One region of the Cellulosimicrobium sp. SJTW-1 genome, then DNA from elsewhere that is predicted to be linked to it. Evidence: riboswitches for the same ligand, from Rfam matches in the RefSeq annotation. Region 1 holds a riboswitch; each other region holds the start of a gene.
The links. A riboswitch is a leader RNA that binds a small molecule or an ion and turns the genes downstream of it on or off. The one in region 1 is predicted to bind thiamine pyrophosphate.
Positions count from the first base shown of each region.

Region 2: linked by a shared signal. The riboswitch ahead of thiO (glycine oxidase ThiO) and the one ahead of RSE42_RS14455 (TenA family protein) in region 1 are both predicted to bind thiamine pyrophosphate.
Region 3: linked by a shared signal. The riboswitch ahead of thiD (bifunctional hydroxymethylpyrimidine kinase/phosphomethylpyrimidine kinase) and the one ahead of RSE42_RS14455 (TenA family protein) in region 1 are both predicted to bind thiamine pyrophosphate.

Region 1 covers NZ_CP136680.1:3,206,469-3,208,722, reverse strand. The annotation lists gene RSE42_RS14460 (VOC family protein) at 1-832, opposite strand, end outside; TPP riboswitch at 919-1,047, shown strand; gene RSE42_RS14455 (TenA family protein) at 1,038-1,790, shown strand; gene RSE42_RS14450 (helix-turn-helix domain-containing protein) at 1,904-2,254, shown strand, end outside.
Region 2 covers NZ_CP136680.1:1,219,882-1,222,135, forward strand. The annotation lists gene thiO (glycine oxidase ThiO) at 1-1,211, opposite strand, end outside; TPP riboswitch at 1,201-1,303, opposite strand; gene thiE (thiamine phosphate synthase) at 1,348-2,058, shown strand; gene guaA (glutamine-hydrolyzing GMP synthase) at 2,101-2,254, shown strand, end outside.
Region 3 covers NZ_CP136680.1:1,846,535-1,848,788, reverse strand. The annotation lists gene RSE42_RS08395 (DUF4862 family protein) at 1-78, shown strand, start outside; gene thiD (bifunctional hydroxymethylpyrimidine kinase/phosphomethylpyrimidine kinase) at 142-1,113, opposite strand; TPP riboswitch at 1,107-1,201, opposite strand; gene RSE42_RS08385 (hypothetical protein) at 1,279-1,503, shown strand; gene RSE42_RS08380 (SDR family oxidoreductase) at 1,578-2,254, opposite strand, start outside.

The DNA of each region.
Region 1 (2,254 bases):
CCGCGTGCTCCAGCCCGCGGGCGCGGAGGCGCGCGACGAGCGCGTCGAGGTCCTCGCGGCCCGGCACCGTGACGGCGACGTCGCCGAGCCCGAGGCTCGCGGCGCGGGGCCCGGCGCCCGCGCTGTTCCACACGTTCATCGCGACGTGGTGGTGGTACCCGCCCGCGGACGCGAAGAGCGCCCCGCTGTACCCGGTGAGCGTCGCCTCGAAGCCGACGGTGTCGACGTAGAAGGCGTGGGCGGTCGCGACGTCGCCCACCTGCAGGTGCACGTGACCGACGCGGCCCGCGAGCGAGGGGCCGGCGTCGAACGTCTCCTGGTCGAGGTGCGTGCGCAGGTAGGCGTTCGGGTCGAGGAACGTCGTCGTCATGAGGATCTGGCCGTGCTCGCGCACCCACGTCTCGCGGGGGCGGTCGGTGTAGAGCTCGACGCCGTTGCCCTCGGGGTCGGTGAAGTAGAACGCCTCGCTGACGAGGTGGTCGCTCGACCCGACGAAGGTGCCGCGGCGGTCCTGCGCGGCGCGGTAGACGGTCGCGGCGAGGCTCGGGCCGTCGTCGAACAGGAAGGCCGTGTGGAACAGGCCGGCCTGGCGCGGGTCGACGGGCGGGAGCCCGGGCGTGTGCACGAGGCGCAGCATGGGCGTGCGGCCGCGGCCCAGCACGCGGTGCACCTCGGCGCCGCGAGACCGCTCCTCGAGCGGGGCGAGGGCGAACGCGCCCGTGTAGTACGAGGTCATGAGCTCGAGGTCGCCCACGCGCAGCGTGACGGCGTCCATGCTCGTGGACGGGGACAGGAGGCGGTCGGTCGGCGCGCCCGGCGTGCTCGTGGTCATGTCTGCTCCAACTTGTTGTCGCTACAACTATATTCCCACACCGTGGCGAGGGCTCCCGCACCGGCGCCGTCCTTGCTAGGGTCGGCGCGAACCACGCGGGGCGTCCCGCCCGGGCCACGGCCCGGGCCGAGGGACTGAGACGAGCGGTACGGCCGCCCGGACCCGTCGAACCTGATCTCGCTAGCACGAGCGGAGGAACGTGGGCATGACGACGCCTGCTGCCATCACCCTGAACCCTGTCCTCGCGGACGACCCGACCGCGCTCGTCCGGCAGGAGGAGACCGGCTTCACCGCCGACCTCGCCCGCCGGTACGCGGACCTCTTCGAGACGTTCTACGACCACCCCTTCCTGGCAGGGCTGCGCGACGGCTCCGTCGAGCCCGCCGCGGTCCGCCACTACGTGGGCCAGGACCACCAGTACCTCACGGCCTACCTGCGCTGCTACGGCCTCGGCATGGCCCTCGCGCCCGACCGGTCGTGGGCGGCCTACTTCCACGACAAGGCCGGCTTCCTCCTCGACGACGAGTCGCACGCGCACCACGCGATGTGCGACTTCCTCGGCGTGACGTACGAGGAGGCGCAGACGCACCGCCTCGCGCCGAGCGCGCAGGCCTACGTCGACCACATGACGGCGGCCGGCCGCGACTCGCTCGGCGTGCTGCTCGCCGCGCTGCTGCCGTGCCCGTGGACCTACATCTGGTCCGCGCGGCGCTTCTGGCTCGGCGAGCGCGAGACGACGCCCGGCGCCCTCGGCGACGACCACCCGCTCGCGGGCTGGTGGCAGTTCTACGCGGCCGAGCGCACCGAGGACGTCCTCACGGACCTGCGCGCACGCCTCGACGCGCTCGCCGCGGACGCGGGCGAGGCGGAGCGCGCGCGCATGGAGCGCGCGTTCGAGCTGAGCTGCCGCCACGAGATCCGCTTCTGGCAGATGGCCTGGTCGCTCGAGCGCTGGTGACCCGTCCGGCCGGGCGCGCGGCCGGCGTCGCGTCGTGCGCCCGGCCTTACGCCAGCAGCAGATACCCACCCGGGCGCCTCGGCACCCGGGTGGGCCGCGGGTAGCGTGAACGCATGGACGCGACGAGCGCGGTGCCGGGCACGCTGCCGGACGTGGTGCCGGACGGGGTGACGCCGAGCCCTCGCTCCCGGGCGGGCGGACGGGCGGAGCCCCTCCTGCGCCACGTCATCGGGGGGATCCTGCGGCGGGCGCGGCTCGCGCAGGGGCGCACGCTCGTCGACGTCGCGGCCGCCGCGCGCGTCTCCACCGCCTACCTGTCCGAGGTGGAGCGCGGGCGCAAGGAGGCGTCGTCCGAGGTCCTCGCCGCCGTGTGCGGCGCCCTCGGCCTGCGGCTCGTCGACCTCGTCGCCCGCACGGGCGAGGAGCTCCGGCCGCTCGCGCCCGTCCGCGTGCTGTCCTCCGCG
Region 2 (2,254 bases), 2.0 Mb from region 1:
ACGTCGTCGCCGGGCTCCGTCCCGCCGAGCGCGGGGAGCCCGCCGAGCCCGGCGACGACGGCGTCGGCCGTGAGCGGGGCGAGCAGGATGCCGTTGCGGCCGTGGCCCGTCGCGAGGTGGAGCCCCGGGACGTCCGTCGGCCCGACGAGCGGGAGGTTGTCCGGTGTCGCGGGGCGCCCCCGCGGCGTCACCTCGACCAGCGCGGCCTCGTCGATCCCCGGCAGGAGGGCGCGGGCGTCCCGCAGGAGCGCGAAGACGCCGCCGGCGGTGGCGCGGCGGTCGTCCGGGTTCTCCTCGGTGGTGGCCCCGACGACGACCTCCCGGTGCCCGGCGCGCGGCCCCGCAGGCTCGGGGTCGCGCGGCACGACGTACACCGGCCGCCCCTGCACGAGCCCGCGCACGACGTGCTCCAGCGCGAGGTCCGGGCCCGCGTCGAGCCGCAGCGTCTGACCCTTCACCGGCCGCGTGGGCACGACGATGCCCGGCACGTCCGCGAGGAGGGCGCCCGACTGCCAGCCCGCCGCGACGACGACCGCACCCGCGCGGTGGAGCCGGCCCGCGTCGTCGTGCACGCCGACCACGCGCCCGGCATCGAGCGCGAGCCGGGTCGCGGACGCGCGGACGACGCGCGCCCCGGTGGCCGAGCCCGCACCCCCGGCGTCGCGGCCGCCGAGCGCGGCGAGCAGCGCGGCGTGCGTCGCGCGCGGGTCGACCGCGTGGTCCGCGGGGGCCCACGCCGCCCCGGCGACGCGCGGGCCCAGGTACGGCTCGCGGCGGCGCGCGTCGGCGACGGTGAGCTCGTGCGACGCGAGACCGTGCGCGGCGTGCAGGGCGAGGACGCGGCGGAGCAGCGCGAGGTCGTCGGCGTCGTAGGCGAGGGTGAGCGTCCCGGCGGTCCGCAGCCCGACGTCCGCCCCCGTCGCCGCGCGCAGGTCCGCGGCGAACGCCGGCCACGCCGCGGCGGCCGCGAGGTGGAGCCGCAGGGCGGCCTCCTCCCCGAAGTCGGCCTCGGTCACCGGCGCGAGCATCCCCGCGGCGGCGTGGGTCGCGGCCGCGCCCGGCGCCGGGTCGAGCACCGTGACGGTCAACCCCGCGCGCGCCGCGCGCCACGCGACGGCGAGACCCACGATCCCGCCCCCCACGACGACGACGTCGCGCGCGCCGTCGGGCACGACGGAGCCACCCGCGGACGGGTGGACGGACAGGCTCATGTGCGCTCCCTTCGCTGGCATGACCCAGATCAGGTTCGACGGTCGGCGGCGACGCCCTCTCAGCCCCCTGCGGGGCTCCCGTGCTGTCGGCCACAGTACCTCCTGCCGAGGAGCCGCCGAGGCTAGGCTCCCGCGGGTGAGCTCCGAGACCTCCACCACCCCGGCCACTCCCGCCCCGTCGGCGGACGCCGCACGCGCCCGGCTCGCCGACGCGCGGCTCTACCTCTGCACGGACGCGCGCGAGGAGCGCGGCGACCTCGAGGACTTCCTGCGGGCGGCGCTCGCGGGCGGGGTGGACGTCGTGCAGCTCCGCGACAAGACGCTCGACGTCGCGCGCGAGCTCGAGCTCCAGGAGCTCGTCGCGCGCGTAGCGACGGAGCACGGCGCGCTGTGGGCCGTGAACGACCGGGCGGACGTGGCGTCGGTCACGGGCGCGCCGGTCGTGCACATGGGCCAGGGCGACCTGCCGGTCCCGGCCGTGCGGGCGCTGCTCGGCGCGGGGCCCGCGCTCGGCCGGTCCACGCACTCGGCCGCGCAGGCGGCCGCGGCAGAGGCCGACCCGGCGGTGGACTACTTCTGCGTGGGTCCGCTGTGGGCGACCCCGACGAAGCCGGGGCGGGCCGCCGTCGGCCTGGACCTGCTGCGCGACGTCGCGGCGACCCGGCCCGCGACGCCCTGGTTCGCGATCGGCGGGATCGACGCGGACCGGCTCGACGCCGTCCTCGACGCGGGCGCGACCCGGATCGTGGTGGTGCGCGCGATCACGGCGGCGAGCGACCCGGAAGCGGCGGCCCGCGCCCTGCGCGAGCGCGTCGCGGCGCGCGCCGAGGCGCGCACCGACGCCTGAGACGCGGGACGAGCCCCGCCGCACGGCGACTATCCTGGACGGGTGACGTCACCCGCCACCGCTCCCGACACTCCCACCACCGCCGAGGTGGCCTCGACCCCGCGGCCCGTGCTCGTCGTCGACTTCGGCGCCCAGTACGCGCAGCTCATCGCGCGCCGCGTGCGCGAGGCCAAGGTCTACTCCGAGATCGTGCCGC
Region 3 (2,254 bases), 1.4 Mb from region 1:
GACGCGCTGGCCGACCTCGACACCGACCGCGGAGCCGACCGCAGGGCCGACCACGCAGCGAGCGGCCCCACGGCCTGAGTGCGTCCCGCGGCCCGGGCTCGGCACGTCGCAGCAGCCCGGGCTCGCCCGGTCGGCCCGGGCTCAGCCCGGCCGCACGGGCGCCGAGCGGTGCAGGTGGTCCACGGGCCCCCGGCCCGTCCCCACCCGCAGCGCGGCGCCGGCACGCAGCGCGCCCGTGAGCCACTCCTTCGCCTCGCGCGCCGCCTCCTCCCAGCTCGCGCGCTGCGGTCGCAGCGCCGCGAGCGCCGCCGAGAGCGAGCACCCCGTGCCGTGGGTGTGGGGCGTGTCGACGCGCTCGGCGTCGAACGTCGTGACGGTGGCCGCCCCCGGCGCGCGGCCCGTCGTCGGCCCGGGCGCGGGGAGGACGAGCGCGTCGGGCGACGTGCGTCCGGTGAGGTGACCGCCCTTGAGCAGCACGACGGCGTCGCTCGCGGTCGCGTACTGCGTCGCCTGGCGCAGGGCGTCGTCCCACGTCGTCGCGGGCTCCTGCCCGCCGAGGACGCCGAGCTCGGGCAGGTTCGGCGTGACGACGTCGGCGCGCGCCGCGAGGTCGCGCACGGCCTGCTCGGCGCCCGCGTCGAGCAGGCGGTGGCCGGAGGTGGCGACCATCACCGGGTCCAGGACGACCCAGGGCCGCGGAGCACCCGCGGCGGCGCGCGCCGCGGCGAGGTCGTCGAGCCACTCCCCGACGGCGCGGGCGTTCGCCTCGTCCGCGACCATGCCGATCTTCACGGCGTCGACCTCGACGTCGTCGGACACGGCGTCGAGCTGCGCGCGCAGGAACGCCGGCCCGGGGACGTGCACCGACCGCACGCCGTGGGTGTTCTGCGCGACGAGCGCCGTGGTGACGGCCATGCCGTAGGCGCCGTGCGCGCAGAACGCCTTGAGGTCGGCCTGGATCCCGGCGCCGCCGGTCGGGTCGGTCCCCGCGACGGAGAGGACGCGGGGGCGGGACGGTGCCGGGTCGGGCCGACGGCCCGGGTCGGGCCGGCGGTCACGGTCCGCGAGAGCGGAGGCCGGGTCGGAGGTGTGCCGAGGCAGGGCGAGCGTCATCGCGCGGACATCCCTTCGCTGGTACGAGCCAGATCAGGTTCGACGGGTCTCATCTCAGCCCCGGTGCGGGGCACCCCGTGTCGCGGGCCATGCTACGCGGCGACCCGTGCGCTTTTCACCCGCCCCGACGCGTGAGACGACGCGCGTGCGCGCGTCTTTCCGGGTATGACGCAGCACGTCGCCCCCGCGACCCGCCCCTTCCTGCCGGACGCGCCCGTCCCGGTCCAGGTGCCCGCCCTCTGCACGACGTACGACCGAGACGGTCGGCGGGTCGTGCTCACGGGCGTCGTCACGCACGACGCAGGCGGGCTCGTGGCGTTCGAGTACGAGCACCCCGAGCGGGGCCTGTGGCACGTGTGGGTCGACCGGGACACGTGCGTCCCGCTGTGACCCGGTGCCCGGACGCACGGACGCCGCCCGACCGGGGGGGGTCGGGCGGCGTCGGCCGTGCGGGGTGCGTGCGCTCAGCGGGCGGGGAGCTCTCCCGGCATCGGGTCGTCGGAGCCCCAGCGCGTGACGCGCAGCCGACGGCCGTCGGGACCGGGCAGCGCGACGCCCGCGCGGGCGGCCTCCTGGGCGGCCGCGCGGAGCGACCCGGGCGAGTCGTGCGTCACGCGCACGAACGACCCCGAGAACGCGTCGAGCTCGCCGCGGGCGATCGCGACGACCATCTCGACCGTGCGCTCGACGGGCGTCCACTCCGTGCGGCCCTCGTGCATGACCATGGACGCCGTCATGTCGGTCTGCACGACGCCCGGCGACACCTCGAAGGTCCGCAGGCCGAGCGCGTGGCCCGAGCGGTGGAGGTTCGCCCCGAGGCGCAGGAGCGCCGTCTTGCTCGCGTTGTACGCGCTCGCTCCGTCCATGTCGTGGGAGCCCGCGCCGCTGTTGAGGTCGACGACGCGGCCGCCGCCGCGCGCGAGCATCCCGGGGACGACGGCGCGCGCGAGCAGGAACGGCCCGCGCACGTTGGTCTCCAGGACGGCCCACCACTCGTCGGGGTCCGCCTCCCAGAGCGGCACCTCGGCGTCGACCCGGCCCGCGTTGTTGACGAGCAGGTCCACGCTCCCGAGCGTGGCCTCGGCCTCGCGGACGGCCGCGGCCACCGCCGCGGCGTCGGTCACGTCCGCCGTGACGACGA